4 regions of the Specibacter sp. BI4 genome follow, and region 3 is predicted to be linked to each of the others. Evidence: riboswitches for the same ligand, from Rfam matches in the RefSeq annotation. Region 3 holds a riboswitch; each other region holds the start of a gene.
What was found. A riboswitch is a leader RNA that binds a small molecule or an ion and turns the genes downstream of it on or off. The one in region 3 is predicted to bind S-adenosylmethionine.

Region 1: linked by a shared signal. The riboswitch ahead of AC1L6K_RS16490 (bifunctional o-acetylhomoserine/o-acetylserine sulfhydrylase) and the one ahead of AC1L6K_RS00780 (OsmC family protein) in region 3 are both predicted to bind S-adenosylmethionine.
Region 2: linked by a shared signal. The riboswitch ahead of AC1L6K_RS03915 (ABC transporter ATP-binding protein) and the one ahead of AC1L6K_RS00780 (OsmC family protein) in region 3 are both predicted to bind S-adenosylmethionine.
Region 4: linked by a shared signal. The riboswitch ahead of AC1L6K_RS01620 (DUF1737 domain-containing protein) and the one ahead of AC1L6K_RS00780 (OsmC family protein) in region 3 are both predicted to bind S-adenosylmethionine.

The regions. Positions count from the first base shown of each region.
Region 1 is NZ_CM155265.1:3,593,379-3,598,599, forward strand. It holds gene metX (homoserine O-acetyltransferase MetX) at 99-1,301, opposite strand; gene AC1L6K_RS16490 (bifunctional o-acetylhomoserine/o-acetylserine sulfhydrylase) at 1,302-2,624, opposite strand; SAM riboswitch class IV at 2,700-2,816, opposite strand; gene AC1L6K_RS16495 (Tex family protein) at 3,098-5,221, opposite strand, start outside.
Region 2 is NZ_CM155265.1:828,724-833,944, reverse strand. It holds gene AC1L6K_RS03930 (polysaccharide deacetylase family protein) at 1-745, opposite strand, end outside; SAM riboswitch class I at 965-1,079, shown strand; gene AC1L6K_RS03925 (cobalamin-independent methionine synthase II family protein) at 1,091-2,296, shown strand; gene AC1L6K_RS03920 (CoA-binding protein) at 2,359-2,775, opposite strand; SAM riboswitch class I at 2,889-3,000, shown strand; gene AC1L6K_RS03915 (ABC transporter ATP-binding protein) at 3,007-3,837, shown strand; gene AC1L6K_RS03910 (aliphatic sulfonate ABC transporter substrate-binding protein) at 3,894-4,931, shown strand; gene AC1L6K_RS03905 (ABC transporter permease) at 4,931-5,221, shown strand, end outside.
Region 3 is NZ_CM155265.1:140,892-146,112, reverse strand. It holds gene AC1L6K_RS00790 (SDR family NAD(P)-dependent oxidoreductase) at 1-202, shown strand, start outside; gene AC1L6K_RS00785 (ABC-F family ATP-binding cassette domain-containing protein) at 319-1,956, opposite strand; SAM riboswitch class IV at 2,090-2,205, shown strand; gene AC1L6K_RS00780 (OsmC family protein) at 2,241-2,780, shown strand; gene AC1L6K_RS00775 (NADPH-dependent F420 reductase) at 2,804-3,469, opposite strand; gene AC1L6K_RS00770 (hypothetical protein) at 3,466-3,636, opposite strand; gene AC1L6K_RS00765 (MarR family winged helix-turn-helix transcriptional regulator) at 3,762-4,280, shown strand; gene AC1L6K_RS00760 (LacI family DNA-binding transcriptional regulator) at 4,290-5,221, opposite strand, start outside.
Region 4 is NZ_CM155265.1:333,782-339,002, reverse strand. It holds gene AC1L6K_RS01640 (UDP-N-acetylglucosamine 1-carboxyvinyltransferase) at 1-280, shown strand, start outside; gene AC1L6K_RS01635 (hypothetical protein) at 413-868, shown strand; gene AC1L6K_RS01630 (O-succinylhomoserine sulfhydrylase) at 861-2,072, opposite strand; gene AC1L6K_RS01625 (rhodanese-like domain-containing protein) at 2,181-2,573, opposite strand; gene AC1L6K_RS01620 (DUF1737 domain-containing protein) at 2,570-2,830, opposite strand; SAM riboswitch class IV at 2,935-3,055, opposite strand; gene AC1L6K_RS01615 (alanine--tRNA ligase-related protein) at 3,193-4,614, opposite strand; gene AC1L6K_RS01610 (bifunctional lysylphosphatidylglycerol flippase/synthetase MprF) at 4,866-5,221, shown strand, end outside.

The sequences.
Region 1 (5,221 bases), 1.2 Mb from region 3:
CCCAAGCCAACTGCCCCGCAGTTGTGGTTGCCGAATCAACCTATTTAAGTTGATTCAGCAACCACAACTGCGGGGCAGTTATTTAAGCGGGTTGATGTTTAAGGGGTGAAGAAGGATTCCTGCAGCAATTCGCCCACGGCAGCCACCTCGGTGAGGAAGCCGTCGTGGCCAATGCCCGAATCAATCCGCGCAACCCGCACGTCGCCCGGCAGTGCCGCGGCCAGGGCATCCGACTGTGCCGGGAAGTACAGCCGGTCGCTGCTGACCGCCGCCACGAGAAATTCAACGCCGCCCGTCACGGCCAGGGCTTGCTCGAGTGTGCCGCGGTCCCGGGTGACGTCGTGGCTCATGAGCGCCTCGGTGATGGCGATGTAGCTGTTGGCGTCGAACCTGCCAGCCAGCTTTTGTGCCTGATGGTCCAGGTAGCTTTCGATCTGGTACCTGCCCACAGCGGCAGTCCCGAGCCGCCCGTGGTTGATGGTGCCGCCGTCGTCCTGGGCCTTGCGGCCAAAGCGCGTCTCCATCTCCGTTTCTGAGCGGTACGTGATGTGGGCAATCCGTCGGGCGAGCCCCAGGCCTGAGGTGGGGGCTGCGCCGTCGTAATAATCCCCGCCGGCAAAGTTCGGGTCCTGGCGGATCGCCAGCACCTGGGCCTGGGCGAACGCAATTTGCTCGGCCGTACTGGCCGCGCACGACGCCACCACGGCGCAGCGCTGCACACGGCCGGGGTACGTGGCCGCCCACTCCAGCGCCCGCGCGCCCCCCATGGACCCGCCGATGACAGCGTGCCAGGAGCTGACACCAAGGATGTCGGCCAGGCGCGCCTCGGCGTGGACAGAGTCGCGGATGGTCACGAACGGGAAGCGGGAGCCGTACGGCCTGCCATCCCCGGCAATGCTGGACGGGCCGGTGGTGCCGTAGCACCCGCCCACGATGTTCGCGCACACAACAAAGAATTTGTCGGTGTCGATCACCGCGCCGGGCCCCACCAGGCCTTCCCACCATCCGTCTTCCTCGGAATCGCCGCGGCTGACGTGGGTGCTTCCGGTGAGGGCGTGTTGGATGAGCACGGCGTTGTCGCCGGCGGCGTTCAGTGTCCCCCAGCATTCAAAGGCCATTGTCACCGAGGGCAGCACGCCTCCGGCCTCCAGCGGCAGTGCGCCGATGTGGACCGAACGCAGCACCCCGCCGCCCTGGCCGACGGCGGCTGACCACGAACTGCCGGCCGGCTCGGGTGTGCCGGTTTCAATGTCGGGGGTCACCACCTTGGGCTCCGCTGCCGTCTTGATTACGTGGCCCATTCAGCTCACGGACGATTTTGCGGTGCGGAACCCGGCTTCAAGGTCGGCGATGATGTCGGCAACATTTTCCAGGCCCACGGAGAGTCGCACCAGTCCCGGGCGCACGCCGGCGGCAAGCTGCTGTTCGGGGGAAAGCTGCGCGTGCGTGGTGGACGCCGGGTGGATGACCAGGGATCGCACGTCGCCCAGGTTGGCAACGTGGGAGTGCAGTTCCAGGCCGTCAACAAAGCGCTTGCCGGCTTCCGCCCCGCCCTTGATGTCAAAGGAGACGATGGCGCCGATGCCCTTGGGCCCGTATTTGCGTCCGCGCTCAAACCAGGGGCTGGAGGGGATTCCCGCGTAGGCCACGGCCTCCACGTTTTCGTTCTTTTCAAGCCATTCGGCCACCGTCACGGCGTTGCTGACGTGGCGTTCAACGCGCAGGCTCAGCGTCTCGATGCCCTGGGCGATGAGGAAGGCGTTGAACGGTGAGATGGCGGAGCCGAGGTCGCGCAGCAGCTGCACGCGCGCCTTGAGGATGTAGGCCAGGTTGGCGCCGAGAGCGCTGCCAACGCCGAGGTCGCGGGCGAACACCAGGCCGTTGTAGGTTTCGTCAGGGGTGTTGAAGCCGGGGAACTTCTCCGGGTCGGCAGCGAAGTCGAACTTGCCGCCGTCGACAATCACGCCGCCAATGGCGGTGCCGTGCCCGCCCAGGTACTTGGTGGCCGAGTGGATGACGATGTCGGCACCCCATTCCAGCGGACGGAGCAGGTACGGGGTGGCAAGGGTGTTGTCAACGATCAGCGGCACGCCGGCCTCGTGGGCAATGGTGCTGATGTTTTCCAGGTCGAGGACGTCCTGGCGGGGGTTGGACACCGTCTCGCCGAAGAATGCCTTGGTGTTTGGGCGGACCGAGGAGCGCCATTCGTCCAGGTTGTCGGGGTCGGAGACAAACGTGACCTCGATGCCGAGCCGCTTCAGCGTGTGTGCGAGCAGGTTGAACGTGCCGCCGTAGACGCTCGGGCTGGAGACGATGTGGTCCCCGGCCTCGGCCACGTTGAGGATGGCGAAGGTTGTTGCGGCCTGGCCCGAGGCGAGCAGCAGGGCACCGACACCGCCTTCAAGGTTGGCAACCCGCTGCTCCACGGCATCCGTGGTGGGGTTGCCGATGCGGGTGTAGATGGGCTCCAGCTCGGCGAGGGCGAACCGTGCGGCTGCGCTTTCGGCCGACGGGAACACAAACGACGTCGTCTGGTAGATGGGCAGGGCCCGCGCACCGGTGGCGGCGTCCGGCTGCTGGCCTACGTGGATCTGACGGGTTTCAAATGACCAACCGTTACTCATGGATGGATTCCTTCACACTAGAGGCCTGCAACAAAACCCTCCGGCACTGACTGCCCGGAGGGCCCTGAAATCTATGGCCCGCGCTTGCACCGGAACCGGTCGGTTCGATGCCAGGTCCTCACCCGGGGCACCCCACCGCGGAAGGAGGGTTGCCGGTCAGCAAGCCGGGGCTGTGCGCTGACACTCATGACCTGCATCCAGTGTGGAAGAAACCCCGCAATGCCGCAAGATTGTGACAACTTTATGACTTAAGCGAAGAACTGCTTGATTTTTGGCCCAAAAGGTGGCTTGCGCTGAACAAGCGGCTGGCCCCGTGGTGTTTCGAAGCAGTTCAGGCCTGCATGAGCGCGCATCTGCGGAGCGGGGAGCGGAAGCGGCAGGATGCAGGCACGGACGACGCCGGACACGCACCTGCCAGCGCCCGCCCCCTGCCGCCGGGCTGCTTCGGAACGCTGATGGGCCCGGACCCGGACCTACTTGCCAAGTCCCGCCCGGCGCAGCGCCTCGGCCATGGCGGTGTCGGCCGACGGCGCAGCGGTGTTGGGGCGGCCCTGCGCACCGGCACCCCGGGGACCCTGACCCGGCCCCTGCTTGGTGCCCTGCTGACTACCCGGCCCTCGTCCGCGGCCATCGGTCCCGCCGCCCTTCGGCGAGGGACGCCCGGAAGTCCGGGGGCCGGCGTCGGGCTTCCCTGGCTGGGAAGATCCTGCCTTGGCACCGGCCCCCACCTCGTCATCCAGGCGCAGGGTCAGGGAGATGCGCTTGCGTTCGGGCTCCACCTCAAGGACCTTCACACGCACGACCTGGCCGGACTTGACCACCGCGTGTGGATCGGAAACGAAGGAATTGCTCATGGCTGAGACGTGGACAAGTCCGTCCTGGTGCACGCCAATGTCAACAAAGGCGCCAAACGCCGCCACATTGGAGACCGTTCCTTCCAGGATCATGCCCGGGCGCAGGTCGGTGATTTTCTCGATGCCGTCGGTGAAGGTGGCCGTTTCAAAGCGGGGGCGGGGGTCGCGGCCGGGCTTTTGCAGCTCGGCAACGATGTCCTGCACCGTGGGCAGGCCAAAGCTGCCGTCGACAAATTCGGCCGGGTTCACGGAAGCAGCGGCACCCACTCCCCCGGAGATTTCCGCCGTCGACGCACCCACCGCGGCGAGGATCTTGCGCGCCACGCCATAAGCCTCGGGGTGCACGCTGGACGCGTCGAGCGGCTCCGCTCCCCCGCTGATCCGCAGGAACCCGGCGCACTGTTCAAAGGCCTTCGGGCCAAGCCGGGCAACCTTGAGCAGTTCGCGGCGCTTGGTGAAGGGTCCATGTTCGTTCCTGTGGGCCACAATGTTTTCGCTCAACAGCGGTCCGACGCCGGCCACCCTCGCCAGCAGCGCGGGAGACGCGGTGTTGAGGTCCACGCCGACGGCGTTCACACAGTCCTCCACCACGGCGCCCAGTGAGCGTTCAAGTTTCGCCGGGGTGAGGTCGTGCTGGTACTGGCCCACACCAATCGATTTGGGGTCGATCTTCACCAATTCGGCCAGCGGATCCTGCAGGCGCCGCGCAATGGACACGGCCCCGCGCAGGGACACGTCCATGCCTGGCAGCTCGGCGCTGGCCAGCGCGGAGGCGGAATACACCGAGGCGCCGGCCTCGGACACCACCAGCTTCGTGACCAGGCGGTCCGGCGCCAGCCGCTTGAGCTCGGCGACCAGTTCGGCCGCCAGCTTGTCTGTTTCCCGGCTGGCGGTGCCGTTGCCGATGGCGACCAGCTCAACGCCATGGCGTTGCGACAGGGACACCAGCGTGGCCAAGGCTTCGTTCCAGCGCTTGGCCGGCGCGTGGGGATAGATGGTGTCGGTGGCCGCGACCTTGCCGGTGCCGTCCACGATGGCGACTTTGGTGCCCGTGCGCAGCCCCGGGTCGAGACCCAGCGTGGCGCGGTTTCCTGCCGGCGCGGCCAAAAGCACGTCGCGCAGATTGGCGGCGAAAACCCGCACCGATTCCTCTTCCGCGCTTTGGAACAGCCGCACACGCAGGTCCACTGAGAGGCGGGTCAGGATGCGGGTGCGCCATGCGAGCCGGGCGCTGGTCATGAGCCAGGAGTCGGCCGCCCTGCCGGATTCGGTGATGCCCAGGGAATGGGCGACGGCGCTTTCATAGCGGGAACGCGCCTGGGCCTGGGCGTCTGCATCACGGGGGTCGGCCTCGGCTAAGTCCAGCGACAGCACGCCTTCCTTTTCGCCGCGCAGCAACGCCAACACGCGGTGGCCGGGCAGGGTGTGCGGAGGCTGGGCAAAGTCAAAGTAATCCTTGAACTTTTCACCGTCCACGGACTTTCCGGCCTTCGCCGAGGAGCGCAGCCGGCCCGTCTTCCAGAGTTTCTCGCGCAGCCCGCCCACGAGCACGGCGTCCTGGCCGGCGCGTTCAATCAAGATGGCGCGGGCGCCGGCCAGTGCGTCGTCGGCGTTCGCCACACCGCGGGCGTTGTCGACAAAGGCATCCGCTTCGACAGCAGGGAATCTGGACGGATCGGCCAGCAACGCATCCAGCAGGGGTTCCAGTCCCGCCTCACGGGCAGCATCAGCCTTGGTCTTGCG
Region 2 (5,221 bases), 690 kb from region 3:
AGTCGATGACTGCCTTCATGCCGCACTCCGCCACAGCCTGTCGGGTGGCCTGCGTGTAGGGCCCGCCGGGTGGCCGGAAGAACACGGGCCGGCGTCCGTACTGCTGTTCCTCGTAATCGGCCATCGCACAGATCTCGGCTTTTTGCTGCTCGTAGCTCAACTTGATGAAGCCCAAATCATGGGTCATGGTGTGATTCTCGATCAAGTGCCCGGCCGCCACATATTTCTGGTAATGCTGCGGATCGCCTGCAATGAAGGCGTGTGTCAGGAACAGTGACGCCTTGATGCCGCTCTCCTCCAGCAGCGCCAGGTCCGAGTCCCGCCTCACGGCGCCGTCGTCGATGGTCAGGAACACCACCATTTGCTCGGTGGGCACCTTTGTCAGCACCGGGGCCAGACCATTTTCGATGGGTGGCAGCACATAGTCCGGTACGATCCCGTCGAGGGTGCTGACCCGCCCCGTCACCGGATCGACCGCCGGCGTGATTGGGGCAGTGTCCGACGCCGGAGCTTCCGTCGGGTCCGCCGCACCAGTTTTCGCCGTGGTCGCCGGGGCTGACGGGGCCGCCGTCGCGCTGCTGCCCGCAGTCCCGGTGGTGGCAGCCGCCGCGGCTGCATCCCCGGCCGGGCCGGCCGTTGCGGCGACCCACCAGAGGCCGCCGACCACCAGCGCAACGGCCAATGCGACGATGAACAACCCCATCCAGCGCTGCCGGTGGCGGGAACGGTCAAGGTGCTGCGGCATGTCTTCCTTCCGGGCGTTCAGTGTGGGGGGCCACCGGCCGAGGGTGCCCGGAGACGCGCGGCCCTGTGATTTGCGCCATGGTCCGAGCATAATCCCGAGCCGCAGGGATGGCGCCAGTCCCCTCGGCGATTTGCCGACGGGAACTGCCGGCCGGACCCCGGGCGTCACATCCGGCAGACAATTTTTTGCCGGGCGTTTCCGGGCGCTAGGCTGACACACATCCCATCCAGAGCGGCCGAGAGACCTGGCTTGTTGACGCCGCAGCAACCATCCAATGCCCGCCGAATTGATGCGGCGGGCCAAGGTACGGTGCTACCGCCAGAAACGATGGAAAGGAAACCAATCGTGTCTTTAAATACCACCCACATCCGCACCAGCCATGCGGGTTCGCTGCCCCGCACCCCTGCCCTGCTCGCCGCCAATGAGGTGAAGGAAGCCGATGGTGCCACGGCGGAATTTGAGTTGCTGCTGGAGGAGTCCGTCGTTGACGTGGTGGCACGCCAACAAGCCACCGGAATTGACATCGTCAACGACGGCGAATTCGGTCATGCCATGTCCACCGCCGTCGATTACGGCGCCTGGTGGTCCTACTCCTTTGCCCGCATGGGCGGACTGGAGCTGGATGCGGACCAGAAATGGGCTGTTGACGCCGTCGAGTCGACGCCCGGCAACGTTGCACTGACGGGCTTTGTGCACCGCCGAGACCGTGCCATTTTTGCCGAGGCCTACAACGACCCCGCCTCCGGCATCTTCTCCGCCGGCGCAAAACTGTTCCCGAAATGCACCGGCCCGCTGGTCTACACCGGGCACGACGCCGTCGCCTCCGACATCAAGAATCTCACCACCGGAATGTCCCGGGCAAACGTCGCGGAAGGATTCGTGGCAGCCCTGTCCCCCGGCAGCGCCTCCCGCATTTCCAACGAATTTTATGCGACGGAGGAAGAATTCATCTACGCCTGTGCCGACGTGCTGCGGGAGGAATACACTGCCGTCATCAATGCCGGTCTGACACTTCAGATCGATGACCCCTCGATCGCGGAGAACTGGGACCAGATCACCCCGGCCCCGTCGGTTGAGGACTACCTCAAGTTCACCCAGATCAGGGTTGAGGCGTTGAACTACGCACTGCGCGGGCTGCCGGAGGACCAGATCCGTTTCCACCTGTGCTGGGGTTCCTGGCACGGCCCGCACACCACCGACCTGCCGTTCCCCGAGCTGGTTGGCACCATGCTCCAGATCAATGCTGGGTCGTATTCCTTCGAGGCTGCCAACGCCCGCCACGAACATGAGTGGAAAGTCTGGCAGGACACCAAGCTGCCCGAGGGCAAGTCAATTGTGCCCGGCATCGTCTCGCACGCAACGAACGTGGTTGAACACCCGGAGCTGGTGGCCGACCGGATTGAACGCTTTGCCTCAGTCGTGGGGCGTGAAAGCATCATCGCCTCCACGGATTGCGGCCTGGGCGGCCGCGTCCATCCACAGATTGCCGCAGCCAAGCTGTCGGCCCTTGGGGACGGCGCCCGCCTGGCCAGCAAGCGTCTCTGGAAATAGTCCGGCTCCGCAATGGCGGCAGTGCTGGGTTGTGGCCCACCATTGCCGCCAGGGTGGGGCGGCTAAAGGCCCAGTGCCGCAGCCTCAATTTTGGGGCAGGTGTCCATGACGACATCCAGGCCGGCGTCCGCTGCCCGCTGTGCCGCCGCCTCGTCAATGACGCCCAGCTGCAGCCAGACGGCCCGGGCGCCCACGGCAATTGCCTGGTCAACCACGGCGCCCACCTTCGTGGAATTCACGAAACAGTCAACAACATCAATGCTTCCCGGGATCTCGGCCAGTGTTTTATAACCCTTGGCGCCGTGGACGTCGTCGCCCTTCAAGCTGACAGGGATGATCTCCTGGCCCAGGTGCCGCTGCAGAAACAAGGAGACGCCGACGGCGGCGCGGCGGGGGTTGCTGGACAATCCAACCACAGCCCAGCGGCCCGGCGTCGTCAGCAGGCGGCGAATGGTTGCGGGGTCGTTTGCATGTGCCATGATCTGAGCTTATGCCGTCCCTGCAGCGCTCGGCCAATTGAATTGTTACGCTCCGCGAACCGCGGCAGGCCATCCAATTTCTGCCGGTCCGGTGCGGGGACCTAGTCTAAAGGTGACCATCCCGAGCGGCTGAGAGATCTGGCTCAACGACGCCGCAGCAACCCTGGTCGGCACCCTTCCCGGGTGTTGATACCGGCAGGGTGCTACCGCCAGCACCGATGGAGTGTTCCCATGTCTGCTTTGCTTTCGCCACCCGCACCAGCCTCCCCGGCAGTCTCCGATCCGCAGGGCACGGCCGCCATGCCGGTGTCCTTTCAGGACCTGGGCCGTTCCTTTGGCTCCGGGGCCGGCACCCACACAGTGCTCCGCAATGTCTCCTTTGACGTGCGAGCCGGAGAAATCGTCGCCTTGCTCGGACCCTCCGGCTGTGGGAAATCCACCCTTCTGCGTGCCGTCGCCGGGCTCGATGCCCCGAGCGCCGGCACCGTCTCCATCGACGGAACGGCCGTGTCCGGCATCGATTCGCGCTGTGCCGTGGCATTCCAGGAGCCCCGCCTGCTGCCATGGAAGTCGATCGCCGGGAACGTGGCGATTGGTGTGCCCACCAGCGCCGACGCCACCCGCAGCCGCCAAACGGTGCAAAACCTGCTCAAACTGGTGGGCCTGTCAGATTTCGCCGGGCACAGGCCGCGGGAGGTCTCCGGCGGCATGGCACAACGGGCGTCCCTGGCCCGTGCCCTCGCCCGCAATCCAGGCGTTTTGCTGCTGGATGAGCCCTTCGGCGCCTTGGACGCCCTGACCCGGATTACGATGCAGGATCTGCTGCTGGACGTGCACGCCGCCGAGCCGGCAACTGTCCTGCTGGTCACCCACGACGTTGACGAGGCGCTGCAGCTTGCCGACCGCATCATCCTGCTCGGCTCCGACGGGAGCGGCCGCGCCGGGTCGACCATTGTGCGCACGGTGGACGTGCCCGGCCCGCGACCCCGCAACCGGGCGTCAACGGAGCTGGCCGGGCTGCGCAGTTCGCTGTTGGCCAGCCTCGGCGTCGACGGCCACTAACCTCCCCATTCCAGCGCTCCCGCACTTTCACCACCGCAACCATTTTTAGGACCATCATGCCTGTTTCACGCTCTGTCAACCGCCGCTCCTTCCTGAGCGTCGCAGCCGCCGTCTCCACGCTCGCCCTGGCCGGCTGCGCCGGTGAAAACGCAGCCTTCGACGCCGCCGGCAACAGCGGCGGATCCGGCACGCTGACCCTCGACTTTGCCACCTACAACCCGCTGAGCCTCGTCATCAAGGAAAAGGGCTGGCTGGAGGCGACCTTGGCGGACAAGGGCGTCACGGTGAAGTGGCTGCAGTCGGCAGGTTCAAACAAGGCCAACGAGGCCCTGCGCGCCGGAGCCGTCGATGTCGGTTCCACCGCGGGTTCCGCGGCGCTGCTGGCCCGCGCCAACGGCTCACCCATCAAGACCATCTCTCTCTACTCCCAGCCCGAATGGGCGGCACTGGTTACCGCCAAGGGCTCCGCCATCACCTCGGTTGCCGATCTCAAGGGCAAGTCGGTGGCCGCAACCAAGGGCACCGATCCGTACTTCTTCCTGGTCCAGGCACTGGAAGAGGCCGGCCTGAGCACCAAGGACGTGACAGTGGAGAACCTCCAGCATGCCGACGGCCGCGCAGCCCTGGCGAACGGTTCCGTCGACGCCTGGTCCGGTTTGGATCCCATCATGGCCACAGCCGAACAAGAAGGCGCCACACTCTTCTACCGGAATCTGGATTTCAACACCTACGGTTTCCTCAACGCCACCGAGTCGTTCCTGAAGGAAAAGCCCGAACTGGCGCAGACAGTTGTCGACGCCTACGAAAAGGCCCGCGTCTGGGCTGCGGCCAACCCCGAAGAAACGGCACAAATCCTCGCCGACGCCGCAGGACTCAAGCCGGCAGTGGCCAAAACCGTCATTCTCGAGCGCAGCAACCTCGACGTGTCCGGGATTCCCGGGGACAAGCAGCGCGCCGTGCTGGCAAAGATCGGGCCCACCTTTGTGGAGCTCGGCGACGTCAAGACACAGGCTGAGGTCGACACCGCCCTGGAAACCCTCCTGGATGATTCCCTGGCCGTGAAGGCAAATCCCGATTCGATCAAGGAATCCTGATGACAGCCACCACCACGACGACCGCGCGCCGCAACTGGTCTGGCCGGAACCTGGCCAACGGCTGGGCCCGGCTGGGTCTGGGCCTGCTGCTGCCGGCCCTGATATTGCTGGCCTGGCAGCTGAGCACGGCCGCCGGACTCTTCTCACCCGTCCAGCTGCCGGCACCCCGGGCCGTGCTTGAGGCCGGGACCGAGCTCATCGGGCGCAACGAACTGTTCGGCCATGTGGCGATCTCCACGCAGCGGGTGCTCATCGGATTTGTTGCCGGCGCCGCCCTGGGTATTTCACTT
Region 3 (5,221 bases):
GGACCTCATCGACGAAAAGCTCACCGAGCGGGACGGCACCCCCCGCGGCAGCGCCCTGCAGGCACAGGTGGACAACATCCTTGCCGGCCGGGTCTCGGAGCCGGAGGACGTCGCCAAGCTGGTGTCATTCCTGTCCGGCCCGGATTCAGACCACATGACCGGCCAGACGGTCCTCATCGACGGGGGCATCAACTTCTCCTGATCGGAAAAGACGCGTCCGTGGTGTCCGTGGCAACGCCGGCCGCCACGGACGCCGGCTTCATCGCACCCTGACAACCGGCCCTGCCAATCATCGCCGGGCAGCATCCGGAGCGTCGCTTACAGCTCCGCCACCTGGCCGTCCTGCACTGACCAGCGGGTGTCGAGTCGTATGTTTTCCAGCAGCCGGCGGTCGTGGGTGACCAGCAGCAGCGTTCCCTCGTAGTTCTCGAGCGCTTCCTCAAGCTGCTCAATCGCCGGCAGGTCAAGGTGGTTCGTTGGTTCATCGAGCACCAGTACATTCACCCCGCGGGCCTGCAGCAGCGCCAGTGATGCGCGGGTGCGTTCGCCGGGGGAGAGGGCGCCCACGGGGCTCGTCACCTGGTCCGCCTTCAGGCCGAATTTGGCCAGCAGGGTGCGGACCTCGCCCTGGTTCAGCTCCGGTACCAGGGACTCGAAGGCGTCGCCCAGGGGCGTGCCCTCCGGGAACTGGCTGCGCGCCTGGTCGATCTCGCCGATGGCGACGTTGGCGCCCAGGGAGGCCACGCCGTCGCCCGGGTCGGTGCGGCCCAGCAATAGGCGCAAGAGGGTGGACTTGCCGGCGCCGTTCGGGCCCGTGATGCCGATGCGCTCGCCGGCGTTGACCTGCAGCGAGACCGGCCCCAGTGTAAAGCCGCCCTGCCGCACCACCGCCGCATTCAGGGTGGAGACCACTGTGCTGGAGCGCGGGGCTGCGCCGATGCTGAACTGCAGCGCCCATTCCTTGCGGGGTTCTTCAACCTCATCGAGCCGTGCGATGCGGGACTCCATCTGGCGCACCTTTTGGGCCTGCTTTTCGGAGGATTCAGAGCTGGCCTTGCGGCGGAGCTTGTCGTTGTCGGGGGCCTTCTTCATGGCGTTGCGCACACCCTGCGAACTCCATTCACGCTGCGTCCGGGCGCGTCCCACCAGGTCGGCCTTCTTGTCGGCAAACTCGTCGTAGGCCTCTCGGGCGTGGCGCTTGGCGATGGCGCGCTCCTCGAGGAAGGAGTCGTAGCCGCCGTCGTACACGGCCACCTTGTTCTGCGCCAGGTCCAGCTCCACCACGGAGGTGATGGTGCGGGCCAGGAACTCGCGGTCATGCGAGACCAGGACGACGCCGCCGCGCAGCCCCTTCACGAATTCCTCCAGCCGGGCCAGTCCTGCCAGGTCGAGATCGTTGGTGGGCTCGTCCAGAAGAACGACGTCGAACCGGCTCAGCAGGAGCGCGGCCAACGCCACCCGGGCGGCCTGCCCGCCGGACAGCCCCGTCATGGGGGCGTCGGGGCTCAATTCCAGGCCCAGATCGGCGAGCGTTGCCGGGATGCGTTCGTCGAGGTCGGCGGCGCCGCATGCCAGCCAGTGGTCAAGGGCTGCGGCGTACTTGTCGTCGTCGGCGGAGTTGCCGGAGCCCAGCGCCTCGGCCGAGCGTTCCATGTCCCCGGTGGCCTGTGTGCAGCCGGTGCGCCGGCCGATGTACGCGGCGATGGACTCGCCGTCGATCCGCTCATGCTCCTGCGGCAGCCATCCTACGAAGGCGTCCTGGGGTGCGGTGCTGACGCTGCCGCCCTGCGGTGTGGCTGCCCCGGCCAGGATGCTCAAAAGTGTTGACTTGCCGGCGCCGTTGGCTCCGACCACGCCGATCACGTCGCCCGGTGCGACTGTGAAGGAGAGGTCGGTGAACAAGGTGCGGTGTGCGTGGCCTCCGGAGAGGTCCTTTGCGACAAGTATTGCGCTCATGCCTCCATCTTAAGTTGCTTCGGTGTGTCCGCCTGACGGCAGGGAAGGGGTAGGCCGCCGTCGTGCCGGGATTGTTGCCGCATGTGACGAATATCTTGAGGCAGGCGCCGGGGCCCGGCAGGCTGGTGGACAGAATCAAGAGTTTCGAGCGAAGGCCCTGGCTGCTCGATCGGCAACCCTCCACACCATAGTGGGGTGCCCCAGGTGAGGATTCGACGCCCGGCGCCTGCCGTGGCGTAAGTATGGCGGGGTGCACGGCGCCCGTCTTTACGCGAAGGAACATCATGACTGAAACAGCACTTATTGACGACGCCGCCCAGCGTTCCGCGCGCCTCGGCGAGGCCGGAGCGGCCTGGGCCCAGCGGATCGGCGCCGACGCGGACAACGCGAAGCTTACCTACAAGGTGGCAGGCGTTGGCGTGGGCTCGGTGGCCACGCGCATCAGCGCCGGCAAGCACCAGTTCACCGTGGACGAGCCCGCCGCACTGGCCGGTGACGACACGGCTGCCAGCCCGGTCGAGTACGCGCTGGCCGCGGTCATCTCCTGCCAGGTGGTGGTGTACCGGCTGTACGCCGAGCAGCTGGGCATCAAGATCGACGACATCACGATCCATGCCGAGGGCGACCTTGACGTGCGCGGACTGTTCGGCATAGACGAAACCGTCCGCCCGGGATTCAGCGACATCCGGCTGGCGGTCAACATCACGGGCCCGGAAACGCAGGAACGCTATGTCGAACTCGCCCGCACGGTGGAGGCGCACTGCCCCGTGCAGGACCTGTTCAGCAACTCCACCCCGTTCAGCACGGTGATCACCAAGGTCTGAGTCCGCCCCGGTTCAGGGGCGGATCAGCGCGCCGCGGTGAGCTCGCCGAGGCCGGCCAGGTGCGCGGCCAACTCCGCCGCCAAATCGGCCGTGCCGTAGGCGCCGGTGAAGATGGGCGTCCCCGGTTCGAAGGCTGTCCCGTTGGCGAGTGCTCCGGCGTCGACGGCGTCAAAACCCAGCCGTTCAATGAACTCCAGGACCAAGGCACGGGTTGCCTCGTGGTCCGTGGCAACCGCCAGTGCGCGCCTGCCCGCCGTGCCGGCCGCCCGCGCGTCGAGCTCCAGCTCGTGGTAGCCGATATGGTTTAGTGACTTCGCCAAGTGGGCTCCCGGGATGTGCGCCAAGACCATTTCGGAGCTCGACGGCGCATCCGCCAGCTCGGGCATGTCACCGTTGGTGTCGTGCCAGAAGTTCATGGTGTCCAGCACGTGCTTGCCGGCCAGCGCGGCCGGATCCAGGGTGCGGAACTTGTGCAGCGGGACGGACAGGACCACCAGGTCGGCCTGGGCCATGGCCTCCCCGGCCGTGACGGCGGTGGCCCCGGGGGCCATGACGGACACGATCAGGGAAATGTCCTTTGGGTCCCCGGAAGCCGCGATCAGCACACGGTACCCGGCCTTCAACGCCTGCCGGGCAACACCCGTGCCGACCTTCCCTGCCCCGAGAATGCCAATGGTTTGTGTAGTCATGCTGCGGACTCCTTGGTGTTGGTGGTGCTCGTTTTAAGTTCGGCGTCGATCAGAGGCTTGACCTCGGTGCCGAAAAGTTCAATGGATTTCAGGACGCCTCTTTGCGGCACCGACGCGGGTGCCCGTTGCGGGTTCCACCTGTACGACGCCAAAACCATAAGCGCCAAGTTCCATCGATGCTCCTCAAGTTCGCATGACGCAACCGCCACATCATAAATATATGTGGTTACACAGATCATCTTACTCAAATATGATCTGTTGTAAAGCGTGTCGGTCGGTTATGATGGATGTCATGAGCAACAGCACCGCAACGGAAACCCCCGCCATTGACTCCCGCGATGACTTTGGCTGGACGCTGGGCGTCCTGGTGCGCAACTATCAAAACGCCTCGACGGCGGCCATGGGTGAGTTCCCGCATGGCCCGCGGGGCTACCAGGTTCTTGTGGCGGTGGTGCGGGGGGAGCAGCCCAACCAGTTGGCGCTGGCCCAGCACCTGGGCATCGACAGGACCGTCATGACCTACTTGATCGATGACTTCGTCAAGGCCGGCATGGTGGAACGGCAGCTCAATCCCGCCGACCGGAGGGCCCGCATTGTTGTTGCCACGGACACCGGCCGCGCGGAGCTGGAAAAATTGCAGCAGGGTGTCATCGAAGCCGAGAGCTCCGTCCTTGGTGCGCTCGGCACCGAGGAACGTGAGGTTTTCCGCTCGCTGCTGCGCCGCGTGGCGTGCGACGCGCCGGTAGTTTCCGGGCACGACCTTGGGGCCTGTGAGGCCGTGGAGGAAATGCTGGGCATCGCCCGGAAGTAGCGGCCCTGTTCAGGCCTTCCTGCCGCGCGCCTTGCCCATGGTGGCGCCCGCAGAATAAGTGCACCCGATCAGCAGTTGCGGCAGCGGGTTGTCCTTCTTGTCGATCTGGTCAATCAGCGCGTTCACACCCAGCCGGCCAAGCTCATCGGCGGGGGAAATAAGGACCGCCATTTCCGGTTCAGACATGCTGGCCGTGTCCAGCGTCGAGGCCAGGGCCAGCACGGAAATGTCCTGTGGCAGGCGGTAGCCGGCTTGCTGGAGCCCTGCGACAAAGCCCGGGCCGGCATGTTCATTCATCATTAAAACGCCCGTGGCGTTCGGGTGGTTGGCGGCGAGCTCCGTTGCCAGTGCGCGACCTCCTGCCGACGACTGCAGCCCGCTCATGATGGCTCCGGACAGCCCGCGCTGGGCCGTGACTTCGCCAAACGCCTTGCGGGTCCTGGCCACCGGCCCGTACCCGCCGAGCATTTGGTTGCCGACCCCGCCGTCGACCAGCACCAGGTCCGTGTGGCCCAGTGCGGTCAGGCGGTCGATGGCGTTTTCCACGGCGGATTCAAAGTCAACGTCCACAAAGGGAATTCCTGTGGTGTCCCGGGTTCGGCCGATCAGGGCGAAGGGGATGTTGCTTCCGGACAGCTCGGCCACTCGGGGGTCATCAAGCTGGACCTCCATGAGCACCACGCCGTCCACCAGGCCCGACGACGTCAGCTCCGTGACGGCCTCGGCGTCGTTGCTCATCGGCCACAGCACCAGGTTATAGCCGCGCAGCCTTGCCTGGTCCGCGGCACTGGTGAAAAATCGCACCGACGTGGGTGAAAAACGGTGCTGCAGGGCTGGGTACAAGAGCGCCAGCACGTGCGTACGGCCCCTGGCCAGGGCGCTGCCGACGGCGTTTCGGCGATACCCGAGGTCCTTCATCGCCTGTTCCACCTTGGTGCGGG
Region 4 (5,221 bases), 190 kb from region 3:
TGAGGGCCGCGCCATCTACCTGACGGAGCTGAACCGCCTCGGCGCCGGCGTTCGGCTGCTGGATCCGCACCGCATCGACATCAAGGGCCCCACAGCCTGGCGTGCCGCCGAGATCGGCTGCCCACCCGCGCTGCGCCCGGCTGCCTGCATCCTGCTGGCCATGCTCGCCGCCAAGGGCACCAGCGAACTGCGCAACATCTACGTCATCGAGCGCGGCTACGAAGATCTGGCCGAGCGCCTGAACACGATCGGCGCCGAGATCGAGTACTTCCAGGACTGACTGTTCCCGCATCCGCGCCGTCCCCATTGAAAAGGGACGGCGTTCGCGGTTAAAGCGGGTTCGCGGACGCCCGCCGATTGCGCAAACGCCGTCCTTTTTCGCGGCGGGCACATTCCGCGTAGGCTCGGCAGCATGTTTCCTTGGACAAAACGCGATACCGCGGCCCCACTTCCGCCCGCCACCATCCCGCGGGACGGCGGCATCCCGTGGCAGGGGGCGGGGCTGACGGCCACCGATGTGGACCTGCCGCGCGGACGCAAGGGCGCCAAGCTGATGCACTGCGTGCAGCTGACGACCGGCGCCCACGCCGTGACCATGCTGCACGCGGAAATTCTTGAGCTGCTCAATGAACGGGTCGATGTCGTCGACCCGATGGGGGCCCACTCGAGTCTCTTCCTGTGCAACGCGGCAGGGGTTGATGCGGCGGCAACTGCCGGAAAGCCCTCCGAGGCTGGCACATGGATGGCAGCATTCCCCGCTGACGCGCTGGCACTGATGGTTGTCCCCGTGAGCGAGCCGCCAGCCGCCGTCATGTCCGGCTCCGACGTGGCCAGCTTCACCGCATGGGTGCGCAAGCTCACTAAATAGCGGCCAGGGCCCTGCCCAGGTCCGTCTTCAAATCGTCCACATCCTCCAGGCCCACTGAGAGGCGCAGGAAACCGTCGGAGAGCCCAATCGCGGCACGTGCATCCGGGCCCATGGCGCGGTGTGTCGTGGTGGCCGGGTGCGTGATGAGCGACTTGGTGTCGCCGAGGTTGTTTGAAATGTCGATGATTTGGAGGGCATTCAACAATGAAAACGCCGCGTCCTTGGTGGTCCCGCCGGCAGGTTCCGCCAGTTCAAAGGTCAACACCGTGCCGCCTGCTTTCATCTGCTTTTTCGCCAGCTCATGCTGCGGGTGCGAGGGCAGAAGCGGGTACAGCACGCGGCTGACCTGCGGCTGGGCTTCCAGGAACTCGCCCAGGGCCAGTGCGCTGTTGCACGAATGCGTCACGCGCAGGTTCATGGTTTCCAGCCCCTTGGTCAGCACCCAGGCGTTGAACGCCGACAACGCGGGCCCTGTATGGCGCATCAGATTCTTGACGGGGCCCTCGATGAACTCCTTCGTGCCCAGGATGGCACCGCCCAACACCCGGCCCTGCCCGTCAATGTGCTTGGTGCCCGAGTACACAACAATGTCGGCACCAAAGTCACCGCAGCGCTGCAGCAGCGGTGTCGCGAACACGTTGTCCGCCACCACCTGTGCACCTGCGGCGTGGGCGAGGTCGCACACAGCCTGCACGTCAATGATTTCCTGCATCGGGTTCGACGGGGACTCAAAAAACACTGCCGTGGTGGGCACTCTCAGGGCCTCGCGCCATTGCGCCAGGTCGGGTCCGTCAACAAACACCGTCTCAACACCCCAGCGGGGCAGCAGTTCGTTCAGGATGACAAAGCAGGAACCAAACAAGGAGCGCGAGGCAACCACCCTGTCCCCGGCAGCCAGCAAGGCACCCAGCGCGGTGAACACGGCGGACATGCCAGACGCCGTCGCAAAGCACGCCTCCTTGCCCTCCAGCAGCCGCAGCCGTTCCTGGAAGGTGGCGACCGACGGGTTTCCGTAGCGCGAATAGACAAAGCGGTCCACCTCGCCCGTGAATGCCTGCTCGGCGGCTTCGGCGGAGTCATACACAAAGCCGGAGTTCAAAAAGAGGGCTTCGGAAGTTTCCTGGAAATGGGTGCGGTCAAGTCCGCCGCGCACGGCCTGGGTGTCTTCGGCCCAGACGGCTGCGTGCTCGTTAAAGTTGCTCAATTGCTGTTCCCTTGGCTTTCGCTGATGGTCTCGTGTGCCTGGCACGCGTGTGAAGTACGACGGCGGCCCAAGCGTCCGGCTGTTCGCCCGCCCATGTTTGTGGCTGGGTCAGTGCCAGGGCAGTTTGCGGTTTTTCCACCCGTTGACGACCCTGTCGCCATAGCCGTCGGGTATGCCTTCGAAGCCTTCAAGGACGTTGTAGGCCGTGTAGCCGGCTGCTGTTGCGGCCTCGGCCGCGGCAATGGAGCGCGCCCCGGAACGGCACAGCACCACAAGCTCCTTGTCGGCGGGCACAACGGCCTGCAGCTCGGCCAGGAACCGCAGGTTGTTTGTGCCGTTGGCCAGATTCCACTGAATGAAGACGGGCTCAGTGTTCAGCGAGGAGATGTCGGGGACGCCGATGTGCGCCCATTCACCCTCGGTGCGCACATCAAGCAGGACTGCCCCGGCCGCCACGTGGTCCCACGCCGCTGCGGGGGCCAGGTCGCCTGCGTAGCTCATGCGATGCCCTCGCCGTCGAACTCGAGCTGGGCATCGAGATCATCCGCGGCCGTGGCCACCGCGGCGTCGCTTGTGGCAACAGCCTGCGGGAGGATGACCGCCTGGGCGCAGGTGACGCTGCTGCCGTTGAATGTGACAGCGGGCCCGCCATGCAAAACATAACCCTCCGCCAGGGCTGCAGAAATGCGCTCACAGAACGAGCGGTCGTCGGGGCCGGTGATGAGCCGATAGGCCAAGGGGGATGCGTCCGCGGACATGGTGTCTCCTCAGTGCAGGTGGCCGAGACTGCAAGCGGGAGCTGGTGGCGGTGCTGCAAAGCCCGGTTCTCAATGCCGGAGAACCTGCTTTAAGTGCCGCAGGGGGTTCACGCTTGCAAACATCAGCCGTGGGAAGCTGGGTTTGCCGAGTATTCACCTGAGGCACCCCGCCGGAAAGAGGGTTGCCGGCCAGCAAGTCAGGGCTTGGCGCTGGCGCTCATTACTCCTCTGCAAACTAACACAGGAAACATGGAGGCGGGGAAAATCCGGGCTCCAATGTGGCGGAAGATGACGCGGAAGCAAGGCCCCTTGAGCACCTGCCGACGTGGGCCCGGCCATCAGCTCCCCGGCGCGCGACTCAACTATTTGACCCCCAGTGTGTCGGTCTTTTGCGAGCGTTCGCGTTGTTGGGACAGGAGAAGGTCAAACTCCTCCCGCCAGACCGGCGACACATCCAGGGCCTGGGAAACGGCTTCTTCATGGCTGAGTTCAACCGGGAATCCGTAGGTGTCCGACAAGGTAAAGAAGGCGTGGCCGCCCAGCTGCCCCTCGGCGGAAAAGTGCCGCAGTTCCCGCAGCCCCTTGGCCAGGGTGCGGCGGAAGGAGCGCTCCTCTTTGCTGAGGACTGTTTCGATCTCCTGCTGCCGGTCGGCCAGTTCGGGGTAGGCATCCCCGTACATGGACACCACCACGGGCACGAGAGCGCCCAGGAAGTTCTTTTCCACACCCAGCCCGTGGGCGAACCGCATGGCCCGCCGCAGCAAGCGCCGCATGACATAGCCCTGCAGCTTGTTGCTTGGGCGCACACCGTCATTGGCCAGGAAAACTGCACCGCGGGCATGGTCGGCAATGATGCGCAACTCTGTCTGGTGTGCTTCGTAGGAGGTGCCCGTCAGTTCTTCCAGCCGCGCCACCAGGGGCCACAGCAGGCTGGTCCTGAAGACATCGGGACTGTCGATCGCCGCGGCGGCAATCCTTTCCAGCCCGCCGCCAAAGTCAACCTGGTGCCGCGCCAGTCTGACGAATCCTTCCTTCTTGTGCTGGTATTCCATGAACACCGAGTTGCCGATTTCCAGGAACTGTCCGCCATCGGAGTTTTGGTGTGAACAGGCGCCGTAGGCGGTGTCATGCTTCACATCGGGGAAAAAGTAGAACACCTCCGTGTCCGGGCCGCAGGGATCACCGATTGGCGTTCCATCCGGGGATCCGCCACGGGACCACCAGTTTTTGTCGCCATAAAAGGCAATGCGTGCGCCCTGGTTTCCCACGGCGTTGCCGTGTTCCTCCGTACCCAAGTCCACCCGGTCGGCACTGACGCCGGCCGCGAGGAAGAGCCGTTCCCAAATGTCAGCGCTTTCGTTGTCGCGCGGTATGTCCCGGTCCGGGTCCCCGCCAAACACGCTGACAAAGATGCGGTCCGGGTCCAGTCCCACCACCACGGTCAGGAAGTGCCACAACGCCGGGATCTGCTCTTCCTTGAAGTAGGCCCCCAAACTCCAATTGCCCAGCATTTCAAAGAATGTGGTGTGCCGGTTGTCGCCAACTTCCTCCATGTCCTGGGACCGCAGGCAGGTCTGGCTGTCCGCGAGCCTGTTTCCCGAGGGATGGTCGGCGCCCAAAAGATACGGCAGCAACGGCTGCATCCCGCTGCCTGTGAAAAGCGTGGTGGGATCGTTGCGGGGAACCAGCTCGGCCCGTTCCAGCACCGCATGGCCGGATCCGGCCTGGTGCTCCAGAAAGAGGCGACGAATGTCCGAGGTTGTCAACGGTGCGGTGGCAGCCATTGGGTTCCTTTCGCTGGTTCCAGCAAGCAGGGCCCGACGAATTGTGGGGCGGTATCCGCTGCCGGTCTTCGCCGTGTTCCCGCACGCGGCGTGCCGGCTCAGGGGAGTGTATGCCATGTTTCCACGTTGATCCGGCTGTGGCCAGTGTTTGGGGAACGTCGGTCCAGGTCTGTTTATGGGGCAGGCGTTGTGCTTTTATTGGATTAGTCCACGGATCCACAAAATCCCGGCGACGAGACAAGGGACAAGAGATGATCAGCGAACCAGCTGTTGCCAGCAAATCCAAGTCGAAATTATCCGGAGCCGTCTTGTTTTTGCGGAAGTCGCCGGCAACGGCTGCGCTCCTGTTGCTGGTTGTCGTGGCAACGGCAGCCACGGGTGCGTTGACCGGGGGCATGTCCGAGGATGTGCTGGCTGCGATCGGCATCAATCTGGACGACGTGATGGCAACCTGGTGGACACTGCTGGTGAGTGCCTTCTTCGCTGGTTCGTGGCCGGGACTGATCGTGCTTTTCGTTGTCATCGCCATCGGCGTTGGCATTGCCGAACGGACGATCGGCACGTGGCGGGCGGTGTTGATGTTCCTGTTGGGGCATGTGGTCAGCTC